Regions from separate parts of the Streptomyces sp. NPDC014801 genome, predicted to be linked through region 2. Evidence: riboswitches for the same ligand, from Rfam matches in the RefSeq annotation. Region 2 holds a riboswitch; each other region holds the start of a gene.
The links. A riboswitch is a leader RNA that binds a small molecule or an ion and turns the genes downstream of it on or off. The one in region 2 is predicted to bind cobalamin.
Positions count from the first base shown of each region.

Region 1: it holds a riboswitch for cobalamin, as region 2 does, so the genes downstream of both, ACF1AL_RS23300 (HoxN/HupN/NixA family nickel/cobalt transporter) here and cobN (cobaltochelatase subunit CobN) in region 2, are expected to answer to the same signal.
Region 3: it holds a riboswitch for cobalamin, as region 2 does, so the genes downstream of both, ACF1AL_RS03125 (prenyltransferase/squalene oxidase repeat-containing protein) here and cobN (cobaltochelatase subunit CobN) in region 2, are expected to answer to the same signal.
Region 4: it holds a riboswitch for cobalamin, as region 2 does, so the genes downstream of both, ACF1AL_RS25170 (ribonucleoside-diphosphate reductase subunit alpha) here and cobN (cobaltochelatase subunit CobN) in region 2, are expected to answer to the same signal.

Region 1 is NZ_JBIBXG010000009.1:312,090-317,837, reverse strand. It holds gene thrS (threonine--tRNA ligase) at 1-732, shown strand, start outside; gene ACF1AL_RS23305 (nucleoside hydrolase) at 982-1,947, shown strand; gene ACF1AL_RS23300 (HoxN/HupN/NixA family nickel/cobalt transporter) at 1,967-3,079, opposite strand; cobalamin riboswitch at 3,107-3,292, opposite strand; gene ACF1AL_RS23295 (ArsR/SmtB family transcription factor) at 3,615-3,974, shown strand; gene ACF1AL_RS23290 (DUF4142 domain-containing protein) at 4,032-4,748, opposite strand; gene dnaK (molecular chaperone DnaK) at 4,975-5,748, shown strand, end outside.
Region 2 is NZ_JBIBXG010000024.1:15,327-21,074, forward strand. It holds gene cobN (cobaltochelatase subunit CobN) at 1-2,773, opposite strand, end outside; cobalamin riboswitch at 2,805-2,959, opposite strand; gene ACF1AL_RS38320 (cobalamin biosynthesis protein CobG) at 3,004-4,275, shown strand; gene ACF1AL_RS38325 (precorrin-8X methylmutase) at 4,268-4,909, shown strand; gene ACF1AL_RS38330 (precorrin-2 C(20)-methyltransferase) at 4,906-5,748, shown strand, end outside.
Region 3 is NZ_JBIBXG010000001.1:709,073-714,820, reverse strand. It holds gene ACF1AL_RS03145 (class I SAM-dependent methyltransferase) at 1-207, opposite strand, end outside; gene ACF1AL_RS03140 (glycosyltransferase family 4 protein) at 201-1,631, opposite strand; gene ACF1AL_RS03135 (TetR family transcriptional regulator) at 1,839-2,471, shown strand; gene ACF1AL_RS03130 (GNAT family N-acetyltransferase) at 2,480-3,022, opposite strand; cobalamin riboswitch at 3,207-3,345, shown strand; gene ACF1AL_RS03125 (prenyltransferase/squalene oxidase repeat-containing protein) at 3,431-4,633, shown strand; gene ACF1AL_RS03120 (SCO2322 family protein) at 4,630-5,268, shown strand; gene ACF1AL_RS03115 (energy-coupling factor transporter transmembrane component T) at 5,348-5,748, shown strand, end outside.
Region 4 is NZ_JBIBXG010000010.1:292,203-297,950, forward strand. It holds gene ACF1AL_RS25170 (ribonucleoside-diphosphate reductase subunit alpha) at 1-2,037, opposite strand, end outside; cobalamin riboswitch at 2,160-2,318, opposite strand; gene ACF1AL_RS25175 (GNAT family N-acetyltransferase) at 2,364-2,873, opposite strand; gene mctP (monocarboxylate uptake permease MctP) at 2,975-4,612, opposite strand; gene ACF1AL_RS25185 (DUF3311 domain-containing protein) at 4,609-4,875, opposite strand; gene ACF1AL_RS25190 (GntR family transcriptional regulator) at 5,082-5,748, opposite strand, start outside.

The sequences.
Region 1 (5,748 bases), on a different contig from region 2:
GCGCTGGAGCTGATCGCCCGCGCCCACGCCGACCTCGGCATCCGGGCCGCCCGGTACCGGCTGTCGCTGCCCGGCGAGGGCGGCAAGTACGTCGCCGACCCCGGGCTGTGGCGGCGGGCGACCGCCATGCTGCGCCGGGTGCTGGCGGAGGCGGGCATCGCGTACGAGGAGGCGCCGGGCGAGGCCGCGTTCTACGGCCCGAAGATCGATGTGCAGGTGGCGGACGGGGCCGGGCGCGAGTCCACCCTGTCCACCGTGCAGATCGACCTCCACCAGCCGGAGCGGTTCGCCCTGTCCTACGTCGGCGCGGACGGGGCGAGGCACCGGCCGGTGATGGTGCACCGCAGTGTCATCGGCAGCGTGGAACGCGTGGTGGCGCACCTGCTGGAGCAGCACGGCGGCGCCTTCCCGGTCTGGCTGGCGCCCGTGCAGCTCGTCGTGCTGCCGGTGGCGGCGGCGCAGGAGGAGCGGGCCTGGGAGGTGCTGGCCCAGGCGCGGGCGGCCGGGGTGCGGGCCGAGGTCGCCGCCGTCGAGGAGGGCACCCTGGGGGCGCGGATCAGGGCGGCCCGTCTCGTGCCGTACCAGGCGGTGATCGGCCCCCGTGAGGCCGTCGGCGGCCACCTCTCGGTCCGCCTCCGCGACGGCCGCCGCCCGTCCCCCGTGCCCTTGCCGGTCCTCCTGGACCAGGCCCTCGCGGCGACCCGGTCCCGCGGCGCGGCCCTGTGGGACTGAGGACGCGGGCGGCGAGCCCGGTCGCCTGAGGCACGGCGAGCCCGGCGGCCGGGGGTACGGCGGGCTGGGCGGCCGGTCGTGCGGCGGCGCCCGGCGGCCGGGAGGGTACGGCGCGCTGGGCGGCCGGGGGTACGGCGGGCTCGGCGGCCGGGCGGGGGTGGCGTGCCGGGCCGAGAGGGCCCGTGCGGGTGGCGGAGCCGGGTTCGTGGGGGCGGGCGCCTATCGTCGGAGGGGACGGAAGGAGTTCTGGTGGACGGTCAGCCCATTCCTGTGATCATCGACTGCGACACCGGCGTCGACGACGCGCTCGCCCTGCTGTTCGCCGTACGCCATCCCGGCCTGGACCTGCGCGCGGTGACCTGTGTCGCGGGGAACACCGACGTGGACGGGGTCGTCCGCAACACGCTGACCGTGCTGGAGCAGGCGGGGGCGCCGGACATCCCCGTGGCGCGGGGCGCCGAGCGGCCGCTGATCGAGCCGGCGCGATCCGCGCGGCACGTGCACGGCAGCGACGGCATGGGCGACCTGGGGCTGCCCGCACCCACCCGCCGTCCCGCCGACGTGGACGCCGTGACGCTGCTGCGCCGCGAGATCCTCGCCAGCCCCCGCCCGGTCACCCTCGTGCCGACCGCGCCGCTGACGAACATCGCGCTGCTGCTGCGCACCCACCCGGAGGTGACCCGCAACATCGAGCGGATCGTCTTCATGGGCGGCGCGGTCACCACCGGCAACGCCACTCCCGTCGCCGAGTTCAACGTCTGGCACGACCCGGAGGCCGCGGCGATCCTGCTGAGCGCCGGCGTGCCGATCACCATGTACGGCCTGGACGTGTTCATGCGGGTCGTGGTGCCGGCCACGGACGTGCACCGGATGCGCGGGAGCGGCGAGCCCGGCACCCGGCTGGCCGGAGAGCTGCTGGCCCACCGGCCGACCACGCAGGGCGGCGCCCCGGAGGCCGAGGAGGCCGGCGGGCTCGGCGACGCGGGCGCGGTGTGCGCGGTCGCCGACCCGGCCGGGCTGACGACCCGTCCCCTGCCGGTGGAGGTGTCGCTGGCCCCCGGGCCGGGCCGCGGACAGACCATCGTCGACCGGCGCCCCCGGCCGGGCGAGTCCGAGATCCACGAGGGCGCCCGTGAACAGCCGCTGGTCGACGTCGCGTTGGAGGTCGACGTCGACCGCTACGTGAAGCTGTACCTGGACACGGTGGAGCGCTGAGGGACTCTCCCGACACCCCCTAGTCGGCGGCGGTGGTGGCGGAGGGCGGGGACCAGCGCTCCTCCACCTTGGCGATCCGCCAGTAGCCGATCGCCACCGCCCACACCAGCACGAACAGGGCGACGATGAGGTAGCCGACGCTGTCCAGTTCGATCCCGGCGATCCAGCCGGTGACGTCGTCGTGCAGGTCGAACTTGTCGTGCAGCACGCCGACCAGCTCGATCGTGCCGATGACGAACGCGACGGCGATGGACAGGCCGGTGATGGCGAGGTTGTAGAACACCTTGCGCACCGGGTTGGAGAACGCCCACTGGTAGGCGAAGTTCATGAACGTGCCGTCCAGGGTGTCGAACAGGCACATGCCCGCCGTGAACAGCAGCGGCAGGCACAGGATCGCGTACCAGGGCAGTCCGGCCGCCGCGCCCGAGCCGGCCATCACCATCAGCGTGACCTCGGTGGCGGTCTCGAAGCCGAGGCCGAACAGGAAGCCCAGCGGGTACATCTGGCCCGGCCGGGAGATGGAGCGGGTGAGCCGGCCGAGGAAGCGGTTCATGAAACCGCGCGAGTCCAGGTGGCGTTCGAGCTCGGTCTCGTCGTACGTGCCGGCCCGCATCGAACGGAACACCTTCAGGATGCCGGCCAGGGCGACCAGGTTGAGCGCGGCGATGAGGTAGAGGAAGCCGCCGGCGATGGTCGTGCCGAGGAAGCCGAGCACCTGGTGGGTGGTGGACCCCTCATTGGTGACCCGGTCGGCGAGCTGGGTGCCCGCCGCGATCATCACGGCGAGGGCGACGACCACGCTGGAGTGCCCGAGCGCGAACCAGAAGCCCACGGACACCGGCCGCTTGCCGTCGGCCATGAGCTTGCGGGTGGTGTTGTCGATGGCGGCGATGTGGTCGGCGTCGAAGGCGTGCCGCACCCCGAGGGTGTAGGCGGTGACGCCGAGTCCGATGCCGAAGGCCTTGGAGCCGACCTCGTAGTGGCCGGGTACGACGAGCAGGAAGAGGATCCCGAACGCGACGACGTGCAGTGCCGCGATGACGGCCATCAGGCCGGCCGTTTTCAGGGTGTCCTCGCGGCGCCAGGCGAACTGGGCCTTGGCGGTCGTCGGGGCAGGGTCGGGCAGGGTCATCCGGTCACGCTCCAGCACCTCGTGGATCACTTCGTGAGCTGCCGTGGCCGGTCTCCTGGCTGACGGGTCGTGCGTCCGTCGTCCCTGCCTTCCCGGTCGTACGACCAGTGGCCCGGCACACGGCCGGACGGGACGTGAACTCCCCGATCACAGTGGCGAGGGCCGCGTCGGTTCCACACCGACTTCCCGAACACCACGGCCCGCCCACGGTAGGGGTCCGGGACCTCTTCTGCATAGCTGCACAGCTGAGCAGGTATCCAAGATCACAGAGGAGAGGGGGCGCGGGTCACGTCCGGGGTGGTTGTGGGAGTACCCCTGGGGGAGGGGGGCGGGGCACCTTCGGGGGTGCCCCTGGGGGTTTGCGACCGGGCCTCCTGCCCGGGTCCGGGTCATCTCCTGAGGCCTGCTGCCCGGGTCCGGGTCGCCTCCCGGGGCCCGGTCCGCCTTCCGGTGCCTACGGGCGGGGCGGACGAGGTGGGGGCCGCGCGCCGGGCCCGCGCGCCGGGGGTCGGGGTCGGGGCGGGAGAATGCCGGCATGCACCTCGTGCCCCCCGACCGCGCCGACCGCCGGACCATCGACGGCCACCGCGTCTGTGACGCCATCGCCGCCATCGGCGACGCCGCTCACGTGCGTGCCTGGGCCGACCGCTTCTCCCTGCTGGCCGACCCCAACCGGCTCGCCCTCCTGCTCGCCCTGCACCGCACCGGCCCGCTCGCCGTGTCCGACCTGGCGATCGCGACCGGGATGAACGACCCGGCCGTCTCGCAGGCCCTGCGGCTGCTGCGGGCGGCCGGCACCGTGGCGGGGGAGAAGGAGGGCCGGATCGTCCGCTACCGGGTGGTCGACGAGGACGTACGGGCGCTGCTCGCGCAGTGTGCCGCCGACACGAGCTGACGGCCTCCGGCGGCCCGGTCGGCGGCGGCGTCGGCCGGGCCGCCGGAGGTCGGCGCGCTAGCGCACCGTCGGGCTCGGCGCCGGGTCGCCGGGCAGGGCGACGGGTGTGGACGTCGCGTTCGGCGGCGGGGGCAGCACCACCTGCGGCTGGCCCGCGGCCGGGGGTGGCGGCGTGACGTCGGTCGAGGGCAGCTTCGGCGGGGCGGTCTGCTGGAAGAGGGCCTGGTCGAAGTTGACCAGACCGGTCTTCTCCATGACCGTGATGTGGTCCAGCACGGTGTCGTTCGCCTGGTCGGCGAGCGCGCGCACCAGCGTGTTCTTCGTCGTGGAGCGGACCTTCGCGATCGTGTTGAAGATCGAGCCGTGGGTGATGCGCAGGATGTTGGCGAAGTCGGAGTCGAACTGCCGGCCGGTGTCCGCGTTGAGGGTGGCGATGAAGCCCTGCTGCTGGGGGCTGGCCAGGTTGGGCAGTGTGATGTTCAGCATCGGCGCGATACGGCGGCACGTGATGTCCAGCGCCGCGTGCCCGTCGATCAGGTGCCGCCCGGCGGTGAGGACCGCCTTGTCGGTGCTCTTCTTCAACGCCATCTGGCCCACGGGATACTCCCACAGGCCGGCCGCGCGCACCTTCACCACGAAGTCGCGGTCGCCCTCGGTGAGCGGCCCCCACTGGGTGTTCGCGATCACCCGCGAGGTGTCGCTGGACACCGTCTGCACGCCCAGCATGGCGGGATAGGCGAGCGCCACGAGGGTCAGGCCGAGGGCGCCGCCCACGAAGAGGGTTCCCGTCGCGTTCCGCGAGAGTCGCACCATGCCTCCTGTCGGTGTCCGGTCGCAGGGACGTACGGACAGGAGTACGCAGGGACGGCGGGTTGTGTTCGGAGCGGCCGGAAAAATCTTCCCCGACCGCGACCTGCTCACGACGGATGCAGGAAAATGGGGTGAACCAGGTGAACCAGGCGTATCCCCGCAGCTGCGGCACCCGAGGAGGGAGAGCCCGATGGCGCGTCCGGTGGGAATCGATCTCGGCACCACGAACTCGGTGGTCTCGGTCCTGGAGGGCGGTGAGCCCACCGTCATCACCAACACGGAGGGCGCCCGCACCACCCCGTCCGTCGTCGCCTTCGCCAAGAACGGCGAGGTGCTGGTCGGCGAGGTGGCCAAACGGCAGGCCGTGACCAACGTGGAGCGCACGGCGCGGTCCGTCAAGCGGCACGTGGGCGATCACGGCTGGCGGTTCCCGGAACAGGGGGACGTCGACGGCAAGCGGTACACCGCGCAGGAGATCTCCGCGCGGGTGCTGCAGAAGCTCAAGCGGGACGCGGAGGCCTACCTCGGGGAGGACGTCACCGACGCCGTGATCACCGTGCCGGCGTACTTCGACGACTCCCAGCGCCAGGCGACCAAGGAGGCCGGGGAGATCGCCGGCCTGAACGTCCTCAGGATCATCAACGAGCCGACGGCCGCCGCGCTCGCGTACGGGCTGGACAAGGAGAACGACCAGACGGTGCTCGTCTTCGACCTCGGCGGCGGCACCTTCGACGTGTCGCTGCTGGAGATGGGCGACGGCGTCATCGAGGTCAAGGCCACCAACGGGGACACGCACCTCGGCGGTGACGACTGGGACCAGCGGATCGTCGACCATCTCGTCACCACCTTCAAGAACCACTACGGCGTGGACCTCGGCAAGGACAAGATGGCCGTGCAGCGGCTGAGGGAGGCCGCGGAGAAGGCGAAGATGGAGCTGTCGTCGTCGACCGAGACCACCATCAAC
Region 2 (5,748 bases):
GGCGTACGGCGTCGTCCAGGAGCCCGATGGTGTGCGGGAAGGCGTCGCGGAAGAAGCCGGAGATGCGCAGGGTGACGTCGATGCGCGGGCGGCCCAGCTCCTCGTACGGGATGGGTTCGAGGCCGGTGACGCGGCGGGAGGCGTCGTCCCATACGGGACGGATGCCGAGCAGGGCGAGGGCCTCGGCCACGTCGTCGCCGGCGGTGCGCATGGCGCTGGTACCCCACAGGGACAGGCCGACGGAGCTGGGCCAGTCGCCGTTGTCGGTGCGGTAGCGCTGCAGCAGGGAGTCGGCGAGGGCCTGGCCGGTCTCCCAGGCGAGGCGGGAGGGGACGGCCTTGGGGTCGACGGAGTAAAAGTTGCGGCCGGTCGGCAGGACGTTGACCAGGCCGCGCAGTGGGGAGCCGGAGGGGCCGGCGGGGACGAAGCCGCCGTTCAGGGCGTGGACGACGTGGTCGAGTTCGGCGGTGGTGGCGGCGAGGCGTGGGACGACCTCGCGGGCGGCGAACGCCAGGATGGCCGCGACCTGTTCGCCGTGTTCGGTGGGTATGGCGGCCGGGTCCCAGTCGGCGTCCTCCATGGCCTGCACCAATGCCCGTGCCGTCTCCTCCGCCTCGTCGGCCGTGGTGCGGGTCGCCGAGGACTCGTCGAGGCCGAGGGCCTCGCGCAGGCCGGGCAGGGTGGTGGTGCCGCCCCAGATCTGGCGGGCGCGGAGGATGGCGAGGACGAGGTTGACGCGGTCGGGGCCGGTGGGCGGGGTGCCGAGGGTGTGAAGGCCGTCGCGGATCTGGGCGTCCTTGACCTCGCAGAGCCAGCCGTCGACGTGGAGGAGGAAGTCGTCGAAGCCGTCGTCGTCGGGGCGGTCGTCCAGGCCGAGGTCGTGGTCGAGGCGGGCGGCCTGGATGAGGGTCCAGATCTGGGCGCGGATCGCGGGCAGCTTGGCCGGGTCCATCGCGGAGATCTGGGCGTACTCGTCGAGGAGTTGCTCCAGGCGGGCGATGTCGCCGTAGGAGTCGGCGCGGGCCATGGGCGGGACGAGGTGGTCGACGAGGGTGGCGTGGACGCGGCGCTTGGCCTGGGTGCCTTCGCCGGGGTCGTTGACCAGGAACGGGTAGATGAGCGGGAGGTCGCCGAGGGCGGCGTCGGGCCCGCAGGCGGCGGACAGGCCTGCGTTCTTGCCGGGCAGCCATTCGAGGTTGCCGTGCTTGCCGAGGTGGATCATCGCGTCCGCGCCGAAGCCGCCTTCGGACTGCGGGGCGGCGATCCAGCGGTAGGCGGCCAGGTAGTGGTGGGAGGGCGGGAGGTCGGGGTCGTGGTGGATGGCGATGGGGTTCTCGCCGAAGCCGCGCGGGGGCTGGATGAGGATCAGCAGGTTGCCGTAGTGCAGGGCGGCGAGGACGATGTCGCCGTCCTTGTTGCGGCTGTGGTCGACGAACATCTCACCGGGTGCCGGCCCCCAGTGTTCTTCGACGGCTGTCCGCAGGTCCTTGGGCAGGGTGGCGAACCAGCGGCGGTAGTCGGCGGCCGGGATCCGCACCGGGTTGCGGGCCAGCTGCTCTTCGGTGAGCCAGTCCTGGTCGTGTCCGCCCGTCTCGATGAGCGCGCGGATCAGTTCGTCGCCGTCACCGGAGGCTAGCCCGGGGATGTCCTCGGCGCCGAAGTGGTAGCCCTCCTCATGAAGACGCCTGAGCAGGGCGACGGCGCTGGCCGGGGTGTCCAGTCCGACCGCGTTGCCGATCCGGGAGTGCTTGGTCGGGTACGCGGACAGGACGAGCGCCAGGCGCTTGTCGGCGGCCGGGATGTGCCTGAGGCGTGCGTGGCGTACGGCGATCCCGGCGACGCGGGCGGCGCGCTCGGGGTCGGCGACGTAGGCCGGGAGGCCGTCGGCGTCGATCTCCTTGAAGGAGAACGGCACCGTGATCAGGCGGCCGTCGAACTCGGGGACGGCGATCTGGCTGGCCGCGTCGAGCGGGGAGACGCCCTCGTCGTTGGCCTCCCATGTGGAGCGCGAGCCGGTCAGGCACAGGGCCTGGAGGATGGGCACGTCGAGGGCGGTGAGGGCGCCCGCGTCCCAGGACTCGTCGTCGCCGCCGGCCGACGCCTCGGCGGGTTTGGTGCCGCCGGCGGCCAGCACCGTGGTGACGATGGCGTCGGCGGCGCGCAGTTCGTCGATCAGGTCCGGCTCGGGGGCGCGCAGGGAGGCGACGTAGAGCGGCAGCGGCCTGCCCCCGGCCTCCTCGATCGCGTCGCACAGGGCGTGCACGAAGGCGGTGTTGCCGCTCATGTGGTGGGCGCGGTAGTAGAGCACCGCGATTTTGGGGGCGCCCGGGTCTGCCGGGGCCGGCCGCTCCAGCGGGCCCCAGGTGGGGGCCGGTGCCGGCGGATCGAAGCCGTGGCCGGTAAGCAGGACCGTGTCCGACAGGAAACGGGCGAGCTGCTCCAGGTTGGCCGGGCCTCCGTGCGCGAGATAGGCGTGGGCGTCGGCCGCGATACCGACGGGGACGGTGGAGGCGGCCATCAGCTGGGCGTCGGGAGCCTGTTCGCCGGTGAGGACGACAACGGGCCGGCCGTCGGCCAGCAGCAGGTCGAGCCCGTCTTGCCAGGCGCGCAGTCCGCCCAGGAGGCGGACGACGACCAGGCCTACGCCGTCCAGGAGGGCGGGGAGTTCGTCCAGGTCGAGGCGGGCCGGGTTGGCGAAGCGGTATGCGACCGGGCCGTCGGCCGCTCGGGCGCTGAGCAGGTCGGTGTCGGACGTCGACAGCAGGAGGATCATGCGGCGTCTGGCCTTCCTCGGGGTCCGCGCCCCGGGTGGTGTCGGACGGCGGGAGTTCCTGGCTCACCCGTCCATGGAGGTGGCGGGTTCACAGTGGCGGGACCGCGCCGGATTTGCACCGGGCTTCCTCCCCTGTCGCCGTCTTGGCGAGGTGGACCGGATGATCCACCGAGGAGCATAGTAAGGGGCACCACACCAGTGCGGGGCATACCTTCGGTCTGATCATCGGTATGCTCGCCGCCATGTCTACGGCACCCGTACCTCCGTCGCCCGAGGCCGCAGCGGCCTTCCGGGACCGCGGTGACGCCTGCCCGGGGGCGCTGCGTCTGCATGCCGCGGGGGACGGTGCGCTGGCCCGAGTGCGCGTTCCCGGTGGGGTGTTGAGCGTCGATCAGGCTCGGGCTCTCGGGCAGGCGGCACTCGAGTTGGGGGACGGCGAGCTGCACCTGACCTCTCGGGGCAACGTGCAGTTGCGGGGGCTCGCCGGCGGGTGCGGTGGGGAACTGGCGAACCGGCTCACCGCGACGGGGTTGCTGCCCTCTGCGCGGCACGAGCGGATCCGCAACATCGTCGCCTCCCCCCTGTCCGGACTGGACGCAGACGGGCACACCGACGTACGTCCCTGGCTGCGGAAGCTGGACGCTCTGCTGTGCGCGAGCGACACCGCGACGGGCCTGTCGGGGCGTTTCCTCTTCGCCCTCGACGACGGGCGGGGGGACGTCGCCGGCCTCGACGCGGACGTGACGGTGCGCGCGGCACCGGACGGGAACGCCTGGATGCGCATCGGCTCCTGCGGCCGCCTTGCCCGCGTCAGCGCCGACGAGGCACCCGCGGCGGCACTCCTCGCCGCAGAAGCCTTCCTCAAGGCGAGCCGCGGACAGGCGTGGCGGGTGGCCGAACTCCCGGACCGGGGAGACGGCCTGGCCGCCGAGGTGGTGCGCTGGACGCCTGCCGCGAGTTCTGTGGTCGCACCGTGGCCCGTCGGAGCACAGCCACGGCCTGGCGCGATCGCGCATTCGGGGGGTGTGTCCGTCCTCGCCCCGCTGGGCCGCGTCAGTGCCGTCCAGTGGGCGGAGTTGACGGCCGCCGCGTCGCACGAGCTGCGGCTGACGCCCTGGCGGGGCGTCGTGCTGCCCGCGACCCCGGCCAAGCGGCTCACCGATCTGGCCGCCACAGGACTGATCACCGATCCGGCGTCTGCCTGGCTGCGGGTCGGTGCCTGCATCGGGCGGCCGGGGTGCGCCAAGTCGCGAGCGGATGTCAGGGCGGACGCGGTGGGAGCCCTCGGCGCGAGCGGCAGCCTCCCGGTCTACCTCTCCGGCTGCGAGCGGCGCTGCGGCCGGCCGCTCGGCGACCACGTCGACGCCGTCGCCACCGGGGACGGCGGCTACCGGATCACCGCCGTACGAGGCGGACGTGAGGGCACCGCCCGCACCATCGACGATCCCTCGCAGCTCGCTGCCGCCCTGGCTGCGGCGAGCACGGACCCCACGGATGACTAGGAGCACGGTGTTCGAGTACGAGAAGGACGGCGCGGCCATCTACCGCCAGTCCTTTGCCACCATTCGCGCGGAGGCGGACCTCGCGGGTCTGCCCGCTGACGTCTCGCAGGTCGCGGTCCGGATGATCCACGCCTGCGGGATGGTCGACCTGGTCCGGGACCTGGCGTACACGCCGGGTGTGGTGGCCCGGGCCCGCGAGGCGCTGCGCGCGGGCGCGCCCGTCTTCTGCGACGTGCAGATGGTGGCCAGCGGTGTGACCCGCAAGCGGCTCCCGGCCGGCAACGACGTGCTCTGCACGCTGTCCGACCCGTCCGTGGCGGACCTCGCGCGCAAGCTGGGGACCACGCGCAGCGCCGCCACCCTGGAACTGTGGCGCGACCGGCTGGAGGGCGCGGTGGTCGCCGTCGGCAACGCGCCCACCGCGCTTTTCCGCCTGCTGGAGATGATCGAGGATGGCGCGCCGCGGCCGGCCGCTGTCATCGGTGTACCTGTGGGGTTTGTGGGCGCCGCCGAGTCCAAGGACGCCCTCGCGCACCACCCCTCGGGTCTCGAGCACCTGGTGGTCCGTGGCCGCCGGGGTGGCAGCGCCATCGCGGCGGCGGCCCTCAACGCGATCGCGAGTGAGGAAGAGTGAGCGGCAAGCTGTACGGGGTGGGGCTGGGCCCCGGTGACCCGTCGCTGATGACGGTGCGGGCGGTGGAGGTCATCGCCGAGGCGGACGTGATCGCCTATCACAGTGCCCGCCACGGCCGGTCGATCGCGCGGTCGATCGCCGCCGGGCACATCCGCGAGGACCATATCGAGGAGCGGCTGGTCTACCCGGTCACGACCGAGACCACCGACCACCCCGGCGGCTACCGGGGCGCGATGGAGGAGTTCTACGCCGAGGCATCGGCGCGCCTTGCCGCCCATCTGGACGCCGGCCGTACGGTCGCCGTGCTCGCCGAGGGCGACCCGCTGTTCTACGGCTCCTACATGCACATGCACAAGCGGCTCGCCGGCCGGTACGACACCGAGGTGATCCCGGGTGTGACGTCGGTGAGCGCGGCGGCTGCCCGGCTGGGGGCCCCGCTGGCGGAGGGCGAGGAGGTGCTGACGATCCTGCCGGGCACGCTGCCCGAGGAGGAACTGACGGCCCGCCTCGCCTCGACGGATGCCGCCGTCGTCATGAAGCTGGGGCGGACCTTTCCCAAGGTGCGCCGGGCGCTGGAGAGTTCGGGGAAGCTGGGACAGGCCCGCTACGTGGAGCGGGCCACCATGGCCGGGGAACGCCTGGCCGGGTTCGCCGACGTCGAGGCGGAGTCGGTGCCGTACTTCTCGGTCGCGGTGCTGCCCAGCCAGGTCGACGCCGAGCCGGCCGTGCGCGAACAGGGTGAGGTCGTGGTGGTGGGCACCGGTCCCGCGGGGCCGCTGTGGCTGACGCCCGAGTCGCGGGGCGCGCTGGCCGCCGCCGACGACCTGGTCGGCTACACG
Region 3 (5,748 bases), on a different contig from region 2:
GGTGGCGCCCTCGGGTGCCTCGCCGGCCTCCTTCATCGCCGCGAACCACTTGGCGACCTCGCGGATCTCCTCGCCGTTCTGGTCGAGGGCCACGACCTGGGCGCCGCGCCGGTAGCACTCGAAGGCGTGCCGGCCCGCCCCGCAGCCGAGGTCCAGGACGCGGTCGCCCGGGGCGAGCGGGAACCGGGAGAAGTCGACGGTCAGCACGTGGCCCTGCTTTCGGGATAGACACCGGTGTCACTCGTCGAGGTCGCGGAGGCGACGCTCGCGGGGGCCGCGGAGCGGCCGGGGAGCCGGGGCTCGGGGCGGCCGGCGCCCGCCGCGGAGCGGGCGATGGCCTCGCGGTAGCGGGCGACGGTCCCCTCGGCGGCGCGGGCCCAGGTGAAGTGCCGCAGCACGCGCTCACGGCCGGCCCGGCCGAGCCGGGTGCGCAGCTCCGGGTCGCCCAGCAGCCGCCCGAGCGCCGCGGCCAGCGCGCCCGCGTCGCCCGGCGGCACCGCCAGGCAGGTCTCGCCGTCGGCGCCCGCGACCTCGGGGATCGCGCCGCCGGTGGTGGCGACCAGCGGGGTGCCGGTGGCCATGGCCTCGGCGGCCGGCAGCGAGAAGCCCTCGTACAGGGACGGCACGCAGGCGACCTCCGCCGAGCGCACCAGGTCGACGAGTTCGGCGTCGGAGATGCCCTTGACGAACTCGACGGCGCCTTCGAGGCCGTACCGCTCGATCGCCTGCGCGACCGGGCCCTCGGTGGGGCGCTTGCCGACGACGACGAGGTGGGCGTCGGCGTGCTCGGTGCGCACCTTCGCCAGGGCCTCGACGAGGAAGACCAGGCCCTTGAGCGGGACGTCGGCGCTGGAGGTGGTGACGATCCGGCCGGGCACCTTGGCCACGGACGGGTCGGGCGAGAACAGGTCGGTGTCGGCGCCGATGTGCACGACGTGGATGCGGTCCTGCCGTACGCCGAGGTGGTCGACGATCTCCTGGCGGGAGGTGCCGGAGACGGTGAGCACGGACGGCAGGCGGCGGGCGACGCGCTTCTGCATCCGGGTGAAGGCGTACCAGCGGCGCACCGAACAGCGGCGCTGCCAGGTGGCGGCGGCGTCCAGCTCCAACTGCCGGTCCACGGTGATGGGGTGATGGATCGTCGTCACCAGCGGGGCGCCGATGTCGCCCAGGAGGCCGTAGCCGAGCGTCTGGTTGTCGTGGACGACGTCGAAGTCGCCGCGGCGGGCGCGCAGATGGCGGCGGGCGCGCAGCGAGAACGTCAGCGGCTCGGGGAAACCGCCGGTCCACATGGTGCCGACCTCGAGGGCGTCGATCCAGTCCCGGTACTCGTCCCGCTTGGGGGTGCGGAAGGGGTCGGGCTGGCGGTAGAGGTCGAGGCTCGGCAGCTCGGTGAGGCTCAGCCGGCCGGCGTAGTCCTCGCCCTCGTCGAGGACGGGATAGGGCTGGGCCCCGATGACCTCCACGCGGTGGCCGAGGCGGGCCAGTTCGCGGGAGAGGTGGCGGACGTAGACGCCCTGTCCGCCGCAGAACGGGTTCCCTTTGTAGGTCAGGAGCGCGATGTCGAGCGGTCGCCCGCCGTCCGCGGCGCGGTCCGCACGGGACCCCGTCCGACTGGCCTCAGCGGTCACTCCGGGCCCCTCTCTGCCTGCACTGTCCCGCGAGATTACGCCGGGACGCTAATCTAGAACAAGTTTCAGACTTGATCGCTCAGGAGGCTCCGAATCTACCGGCAGGTAGCGACGCTGTAAGCAGTGGATCAGGTGATTCACGCCACGGGCGCGCGGCTGCCATGCTGTCCGAACGCACGCCCTCACCGACTGTCACGGACGGGACCCATGCCTGCGCACGCCCCTACCACGCGCCCCGCCACCTCACCGCTCACCGAGCGTCAGGAGGAGCGCCGCCGCCGCATCCTGCGGGCGAGCGCGCAGCTGGCCGGCCGGGGCGGCTTCGACGCGGTGCAGATGAGGGAGGTCGCGGAGGCCTCGCAGGTGGCGCTGGGCACGCTGTACCGCTACTTCCCGTCCAAGATCCATCTGCTGGTGGCCATCATGCAGGACCAGTTGGAGCACATGCACGGCACGCTCCGCAAGAGGCCGCCGGCGGGCGCGAGCGCGGCCGAGCGGGTGGCGGAGACGCTGATGCGCGCCTTCCGCGGCCTGCAGCGCGAGCCGCTCCTCGCCGACGCCATGGTCCGCGCGCTGACCTTCGCGGACCGCAGTGTCTCCCCCGAGGTGGACCAGGTCTCGCGGCAGACGACGGCGATCATCCTGGACGCGATGGGCCTTCAGGACCCGGGCCCGGCCCAGCTGTCCGCGGTCCGCGTCATCGAGCACACCTGGCACTCGGCGCTGATCACCTGGCTGTCGGGCCGCGCCTCCATCGCCCAGGTCAAGGTCGACATAGAGACGGTGTGCCGGCTCATCGACCTCACCGAGGCCGACGCCGCGGGGCCGGCCGCGCCCTGACCCGGCGACTACCGCCGCGCGTCGGGCCGGTAGTCGCGGGCGAGGAGCCCGAGCAGCACCTCGTCCACGAACTCGCCCATCACCCACGCCGAGGAGCGCAGCACGCCCTCGCGGACGAAGCCGTTGCGCTCGGCGGCGCGCAGCATCGCGGTGTTGTCCGCGAGCGTCTCGATCTGCAGCCGGTGCAGGCCGCGCACGACGAAGCCGTAGTGGCACAGCGCCGCGACGACGTCGCTGCCGTAGCCCTTGCCGCGGCAGGACGGCAGCAGGCCCAGCCCGATGTGGGCGCAGCGGTTGTGGGTGTCGATGCCCCACAGGTTCGCCATGCCGACCAGCGTGCCGCCCTGCAGCTCCACGACGGAGAACGGGACGCTCCCCTGCTGGGCGGGGTCCGGCTCCAGCCGCGGGTCCTTGGCACCGGGCATGACGGGACGCCACGGACCGGCCTCGGCCCGCGAGGCGTTGACCACGTCGTCGAAGAGCTCGGCCCGCAGTACGGGGATGTCGTCCTCGTGCCGGGCCCGGAGCCCGACCTTGCCGCCTTTGAGCATGCCCGCTTCCTATCGGCCCCGGGAGGGCGGCGGCAATCGAATAAAACGAAGAACGGTCCCTCCTGAGCCAGGGCGGCGGCGATCCGCGGGGGGCGTGCGCGGCCGGGCGAGCGTCACCCCGGGCGGCCGCCACCGGGCCGCCCTCGGCCGCCCCCGGGCCGCCACCGGGCCGCCCCTCGGACCCTTCCTACGGCCCGGTAAAGTAGCGGCGTCGTCATCACACCCGTACAGGGGGAAGCCGGTGCAATTCCGGCGCTGACCCGCAACCGTGAGCCGCCCATCGACGGCGAGCCGGATCGCCCTGCGCGGACGTGAACGGCTCACGCACCGTCGAGGTCTACGGAGCCGAGCCGCCCGGGGTCCTCCCGCGCTGCCCGGCTCCCGTCCAGGGAGAGGCAGCCGCCGATCATGAATGTCCGTCGCAGCGCCGCGGCCGTCGCCGCCGTCGCCGTGCTCGGCGCCGCCGCGCCCGCCGTCGCCGCGTCGCCCGCCCCGTCCCCGTCACCGGCCCTGCCGTCCGGGCTGTACGGCACCGCCGACCCGACGTACGACGGCGTGTGGCGCCAGTCGCTCGCCCTGCTCGCGCAGCACACCGCCGGGGTGAAGCCCGCCGGCAAGGCCGTGGACTGGCTCACCGGCCAGCAGTGCGCGAACGGCGCGTTCGCCCCGTTCCGCGCGGAGCCGGCCAAGCCGTGCGACGCCAAGACGATGGTCGACACCAACCAGACCGCCGCCGCCGTGCAGGCCCTCGCCGCGCTCGGCGGCCACGACGCCGTGACCGGCAAGGCGATCGCCTGGCTGAAGTCCGTGCAGAACAAGGACGGCGGCTGGGGCTACACCGCGGGCGGTGCCAGCGACGCCAACTCCACCTCCGTGGTCGTCGGCGCGCTCGCCGCGGCCGGGGAGAAGCCGGAGAGCGTCACCAAGGACGGCAAGTCGCCCTCCGACGCCCTGCTGAAGCTCGCTCTGCCGTGCGCCGAGGGTGGCGCCTTCGCCTTCCAGCCCGACAAGGCCGGCAAGCTCGCCGCCAACGCGGACGCGACCGCGGCGGGTGTCCTCGGCGTGCTGGGCAAGGGCCTGGTGACCACGGCGGGCCCGCGGGCCGAGGCGGTCTGCAAGGACGCCCGCACGCCGGCGCAGGCCGCCGCCAACGGCGCCGCCTACCTCGCGCAGGCGGTGGCCAAGGACGGCCACCTGACCTCCGCCATGCCGGGCGCCACCGCGCAGCCCGACTACGGCAACACCGCCGACGCCGTCGTCGCGCTCGCCGCGCAGGGCGGTGCGGCGAGCGCCGCCAAGCCGCTGGCGTGGCTGGAGAAGAACGGCGCGGCCTGGGCCAGGCAGAGCGGCCCCGCCGCCTACGCCCAGCTGATCCTCGCCGCGCACACGGCGGGCGCCGACCCGCGCCACTTCGGCGGCCAGGACCTGGTCGCCGGCCTGAACGCGACCGGCCCGGCCCCGCAGGCCGCCGGGCAGAAGGCCGACACGGCCGAGAAGAGCGAGAAGGACGACGACTCGCCCTTCGGCGTGTGGTGGTTCGTCGGCGTCTGCCTGGTCGCCGGCATCGGCGCGGGCTTCCTGATCAGCGGCCGCAAGGGGCGCGGCAAGTGATCCGCCGCGCCGCCGTGCTGTGCCTGGCCCTGCTGCTGCCCCTGGTGGCGGCGGGCCAGGCGCGGGCCGTCGGCTACCGGTACTGGTCGTTCTGGGAGCGCGACGGCGGCACGTGGACCTACGCCACGCAGGGCCCGTCGACGGCCCGCCCGGCCGACGGCGCGGTGCAGGGCTTCCGGTTCGCGGTGAGCGAGGACTCCTCCTCCGCGCAACGACCACGCGGTGCCGCCGACTTCGCGGCGATCTGCGCGCGGACGCCGGCCCAGGACGGCCACAAGCGCGTCGCGCTGGTCATCGACTTCGGTACGGCCGCCGACGCCCCGTCCGGCGAACGCCCGCCCGCCGCCCGCACGGCGTGCGCCCGCGTCCCCGAGGACGCCACGACGGCCGAGGCCCTGGCCGCCGTCGCGAGCCCCCTGCGCTACGACACCAACGCCCTGCTGTGCGCCATCGCCGGCTATCCCGGGCGCGGCTGCGGCGAACAGGTCTCCGCCAAGGCGACTCCCACGGCCGCCCCCGAGCCCGGGAAGTCCTCCGACGGCCCGTCGGTGGGCCTGATAGCGGCCGGCGCGGCGGTACTCACCCTGGCAGCAGCAGCCACCTGGCAATCCCGCCGCCGCCACCACCATGACTGACGACGCCCACACCCCTAACCCCCAGAGAGCAGCGGGCAATCGAGCCGACGCAGCAGCGGGCAATCGTGCCGCTGGGGCGATGGGGGTCCCCCCTGCACCGGAGCTTGTCGGAGGTGCTTGGGGGAGGGTGGGCGCTGCGGCACCCCGCAACGCCGGGCAGCAGAACCCCACGGCGCTCACCGGGACACGCGGCACAGCCGAACGCCGGGCACCGCACCCCACGGCGGTCACCGCACCCACCAGGACAGCTCACCCCACCCTCCACCCCGCCGCTTGGTGGCTGTGGGCCCTCGGCCTAGGCACCGCCGCCACCCGCACCACCAACCCCCTCCTGCTCGCCCTCCTCGTCGCCGTCTCCGCGTACGTCGTGACGACCTGCCGCACCGACGCCCCCTGGGCCCGCTCCTACTCCGCGTTCCTCAAACTCGCCCTGGCCGTCCTCGCCGTACGCCTCTTCTTCGCCGTCGTCCTCGGTTCCCC
Region 4 (5,748 bases), on a different contig from region 2:
GGGGATCCAGGCGAAGTCCTGCACCGAGCCGTTGCTGTCCCGCAGGGCCTCCCGGGTGCGGGCGTCCCAGACCCCCAGGTCCTTGAGGTCCTGCACCAGGTAGGAGTTGACCTGGAGGAACTCACCGGACAGCGTCTCGCGCTTGAACAGGTTCGACACCTGCGGCTCGATGCACTCGTACACGCCCGCGATGGACGCGATGGTGGCGGTCGGCGCGATCGCGAGGAGCAGGGAGTTGCGCATCCCCGTGGTGGCGATACGGCGGCGCAGCGCCTCCCAGCGCTCCGGCCAGGTGAGCTCCACGTCGTAGTGGTCGGGGTGCAGCACCCCCCGCGCGGTGCGGGTCTTCTCCCAGGCCGGCAGCGGGCCGTTGCGCTCGGCGAGGTCGGCGGAGGCCTCGTACGCGGCGAGCATGATCCGCTCGGCGATCCGGGTGGACAGCGCCTTCGCCTCGGGGGAGTCGAACGGCAGGCGCAGCTTGAAGAAGACGTCCTGCAGCCCCATCGCGCCCAGGCCCACCGGGCGCCACTGGGCGTTGGAGCGGCCCGCCTGCTCGGTCGGGTAGAAGTTGATGTCGACGACCCGGTCGAGGAAGGTGACCGCGGTGCGGACGGCGCCGTCCAGCCGCGCCCAGTCGATGTCGCCGGCCGCCGCGTCGACGAAGGCGCCGAGGTTCACCGACCCCAGGTTGCACACCGCCGTCTCGCCGTCGTCGGTGACCTCCAGGATCTCCGTGCACAGGTTGGAGGAGTGCACGACGTGGCCCGGGAGCGCGGTCTGGTTGGCGGTGCGGTTGGCGGCGTCCTTGAAGGTCATCCAGCCGTTGCCGGTCTGCGCGAGGGTGCGCATCATCCGGCCGTACAGCTCGCGCGCCGGGATCGTCTTCCGCGCCAGGCCCGCCTGCTCCGCCTTGCGGTAGGCGGCGTCGAACTCCTCGCCCCACAGGTCGACCAGCTCCGGCACGTCGGCCGGGGAGAACAGCGACCACATCTCGTCGGCGTTCACCCGGCGCATGAACTCGTCCGGGATCCAGTGCGCGAGGTTCAGGTTGTGGGTGCGGCGGGCGTCCTCACCGGTGTTGTCCCGCAGCTCCAGGAACTCCTCGATGTCCGAGTGCCAGGTCTCCAGGTACACCGCGGCCGCGCCCTTGCGCCGCCCGCCCTGGTTCACGGCGGCGACGGAGGCGTCCAGGGTCTTCAGGAACGGCACGATGCCGTTGGAGTGCCCGTTGGTGCCCCGGATCAGCGAACCGCGGCTGCGGATGCGGGAGAACGACAGCCCGATGCCGCCGGCGTGCTTGGAGAGCCGGGCGACCTGGTGGTAGCGCTCGTAGAGGGAGTCCAGTTCGTCCCGCGGGGAGTCCAGGAGATAGCAGGACGACATCTGCGGGTGCCGGGTGCCGGAGTTGAACAGGGTGGGGGAGGAGGGCAGGTAGTCCAGGCGGCTCATGAGCCCGTAGAGCGCGGCGACTTCGTCGACCGCCCGGGCCGTGTCGTCCTCGGCCAGCCCGCTCGCCACCCGCAGCAGGAAGTGCTGGGGCGTCTCGACGACCTTGCGGGTGATCGGGTGCCGCAGGAGGTAGCGGCTGTACAGCGTGCGCAGGCCGAAGTAGCCGAAGCGGTCGTCGGCGCCGGTGTCGATCAGCGCGTCGAGCCGCCCGGCGTGCAGGCGCACGAAGTCGGCGGTCCGGTCGGCGATGAGACCCTCGCGGTGGCCCACGGCCACGGAGTCGGTGAAGGACGTCACGCCCTGCGAGGCGGCTTCCGCGCGGATGGCGAGGGTGAGCAGGCGGGCGGCGAGCCGGGAGTAGGCCGGGTCCTCGGAGATGAGTCCGGCGGCGGCCTCGGTGGCCAGTTCCCGCAGTTCCGCCTCGTCGGCGTGCGCCGACCGGCCGCGCAGCGCCGCGGCGGCGACCCGGCCGGGGTCGGTGTCGGGGAGGTCGGCGGTCAGCTCGGTCAGGGTCCGCAGCAGCGCGGCACCGGGACCGTCGGTGAGCGATGCGCCGGCTGAAGCCGGATCGGCGGGCGCGATGGTCACGTGGGGCTCTCCCTCGCTCGGCACGGGGCCTCGGCGAGGGCAGGGGGCAGCACACGAGCGCACGGGGCGCCGCGTCCACCGGCCCATTCCGCGAGGCCCGGACGTCAGGGCACACCGGCCGGGTGGCCGGGTGCACTGTCGGCAGGTCCTCGGACTGACTCCTGGGCACGGCGTTTCCGGGCGGGGCCGGGGAACGGACATGCACAAGTACACCGTTGCGGGACAGTTCCGGATTCGCACCGGATTCCCCTGCGGCGACAGCGAGCATGAGCATACATCTAGTGCCGGGCTGTCGCGTCACCCCCAGATGTTGTGTCCCGGTGGTGTCACAGCGTCAGCTCGTAGGTGAGCAGCATGATGTCGTCCAGCTCGGGCAGGGGGTTCCAGTCCCGCTCGGGCGTGCGGACGAAGCCCAGGCGTTCGTAGATGCGGTGGGCGGCGCGCATGGTCCGCTGGGTCGACAGCACGATGGCCGTGCAGCCCTCGACCGCCCGGGCGCGCTCGACGCAGGCCCGCACCAGCGCCTCGCCGGTGCCCCGGCCGCGCGCCTCGTGGGCCACCGCGAGCATCCGTATCTCGGCCTCGCCGGGGCGGGCGATGTCGGCCATGGGGCCGCCGGCCGGGACGAAGGTGACGCCGCCGAGGACCGTGCCGCTGTCGTCGGCGGCGACCAGCACCTGGGCCGCGGCGGCGCGCCGGGCGACGTCGCGCAGCTCGTCGAGGTAGGTGTCGCTCTCGCCGAAGTCGAGCAGCCCGTCGTGGAGATAGGCCCGGGCGGTGATCTCCCCGAGCACGGCGTACTCGGCGGGGTCGGCCGGGCGGATCCGGATGTCCATGGGGTGAGTGTGCCGCACGGGTACGACAACGGGCCGCCGGATTTCCCGGCGGCCCGTGTGCGCGGACCGGACGGTGACCGGAGCGCGGGTGCGCGGACCGGTCAGTGACCGGCGCCCGCCGTGGCCGGCGGCAACTCGACCTGGACGCCCGGGTCGCCGGCGTCGGCCGTGTAGTCCTCCGGCCGGGTCTCGTCCGTGCCCTCGGGCGCCTTCAGGGCCTTCAGGACGAAGGTCAGCACGACCGTCACGACCACGTTGAGGACGAACGCCGTCAGGCCGATGTAGCCGATCTCGCCGATGCCGGGGATCTCCTTGGCGGAGCCGCCGAAGTGCTTCTGGCTCGGGTTGGTCGGCGAGGGCACGCCGTAGGCCACCAGCGTGCCGTAGACCATGCCGACCGCCCAGCCCGCCAGCAGCGCCCAGCGGTGGAACCACCGCGTGAACAGGCCGCCCACCAGGGCCGGGAAGGTCTGCAGGATCCAGATGCCGCCGAGCAGCTGGAAGTTGATGGCGACCGTCTTGTCCATGGTCAGGACGAAGACCAGCGCGCCGACCTTCACCAGCAGGGACACCAGCTTGGAGACCTTGGTCTCCTGCTCGGGCGTCGCGTCCGGCTTGATGAAGTCCTTGTAGATGTTGCGCGTGAACAGGTTCGCCGCCGCGATCGACATGATCGCCGCCGGGACCAGCGCCCCGATGCCGATCGCCGCGAAGGCGATGCCCGCGAACCAGTCCGGGAACATGGTCTCGAACAGCTGCGGGATGGCCAGCTGGCCGTTCTGCACCTTGATCCCGGCCGCGATCGCCATGAAGCCGAGCAGCGCGAGCAGGCCCAGCATCAGCGAGTACAGCGGCAGGATCGTGGTGTTGCGGCGGATCACCTCACGGCTCTTGGAGGAGAGCGTCGCGGTGATCGAGTGCGGGTACATGAACAGCGCGAGCGCGGAGCCCAGCGCCAGCGTGGCGTAGGTCCACTGCTGTGCCTCGCCCGAGGCCAGCGCGCCCCGCGGCTTGCCCGTGGTCGGGTTGACCTGGCTGAACGCGTCGCCCGCCTTGGCGAAGATGTCGTCGAAACCGCCCAGCTTGATCGGGATGTAGATGATCGCCACCGCGATGACGAGGTAGATCAGCGCGTCCTTCACGAACGCGATCAGCGCGGGGGCCCGCAGACCCGACGAGTACGTGTACGCCGCCAGCACGCCGAACGCGATCAGCAGCGGCAGGTCCTTGACGAACCAGTTGGTGTTCTCGCCGCCGCCGACGCCCATCACGTCCAGCACGGCCTGGATGCCGACGAGCTGGAGCGCGATGTACGGCATCGTCGCCAGGATGCCGGTGACGGCCACGGCCAGCGACAGTCCCTTGGACCCGAAGCGGCCGCGCACGAAGTCCGACGTCGTCACATACCCGTGCTTGTGCGACACCGACCACAGCCGGGGCAGGAAGGTGAAGATCAGCGGGTAGACGAGGATCGTGTACGGCACCGCGAAGAAGCCGGACGCGCCCGCCGCGTAGATCGCCGCCGGCACCGCGACGAAGGTGTACGCCGTGTACAGGTCGCCGCCGAGCAGGAACCACGTGATCCAGGTGCCGAACGACCGTCCGCCCAGGCCCCATTCGTCGAGGCTGTGCTCGTTCTCGGCCTTGCGCCAGCGGGCCGCCAGGAAGCCCATGACGGTCACGAGCAGGAAGAAGAAGATGAAGACGCCGAGTGCGACGCCGTTCACGCCGTCCTTCACTTGTCCGCACCGCCCTTCTGGGACGCGCGGGCGCGCTGGTCACGCTGCCACAGCTTGTAAGCGATCATCGTCAGTGCCGTGGAGATGAGCACCCACAGCATCTGGTACCAGTAGAAGAACGGGATCCCGATGAAGGCCGGGTCCACCTTGGCGTAACTACCGACCCACAGCATCGCCACGAAGGGCGCGACAAGGCAGAGGGCGATGACGACGCGCACGGGCGTCACCACCGCCGGTCTGGACACATCTGGCGCATTCGACATCGCGCGGCTCCGTCCCCTCACTGATCACCTGTGCAATGCGCAGGAAATCTAGGTCAGGTGTAGCAGGAACGGAACCCCTCGTCCGTATAACGGTCGTTGACATCCGTGACCGTTATACGACCGCGATGCCGCCGCGATCCGGCGGCCCGCTGCCGGGCCGCTGCCGGGCCGCCTCGGTGGGGGGGCGAGGTGGGCCCCCCGGGGCGTCAGTCCTGAGGGCGCTTCAGGCGGGCCACGAACTTGTAGCGGTCGCCCCGGTAGACCGAGCGCACCCACTCCACCGGCTCGCCGTGCCGGTCGAAGGAGTGGCGGGAGAGCATCAGCATCGGCAGGCCCACGTCGGTGCCGAGCAGGCCGGCTTCGCGCGGGGTGGCCAGCGAGGTCTCGATGGTCTCCTCGGCCTCGGCGAGGTGGACGTCGTAGACCTCGGCGAGCGCGGTGTACAGGGACGTGTACTTCACCAGCGAGCGGCGCAGCGCCGGGAACCGCTTGGCCGAGAGGTGGGTCGTCTCGATCGCCATCGGCTCGCCGTTGGCCATGCGCAGCCGCTCGATGCGCAGCACCCGGCCGCCGGCGGTGATGTCGAGCAGCGTGGCGAGCCGCTCGTCGGCGGTGATGTACCCGACGTCCAGCAACTGCGAGGTGGGCTCCAGGCCCTGGGCGCGCATGTCCTCCGTGTACGACGTCAGCTGCAGCGCCTGCGAGACCTTGGGCTTGGCCACGAACGTGCCCTTGCCCTGGATGCGCTCCAGCCGGCCCTCGACCACGAGCTCCTGCAGGGCCTGGCGCACGGTCGTGCGGGAGGTGTCGAACTCCGCCGCGAGCGTCCGCTCGGGCGGGACCGGGGTGCCGGGCGGCATCGTCTCGGTCATG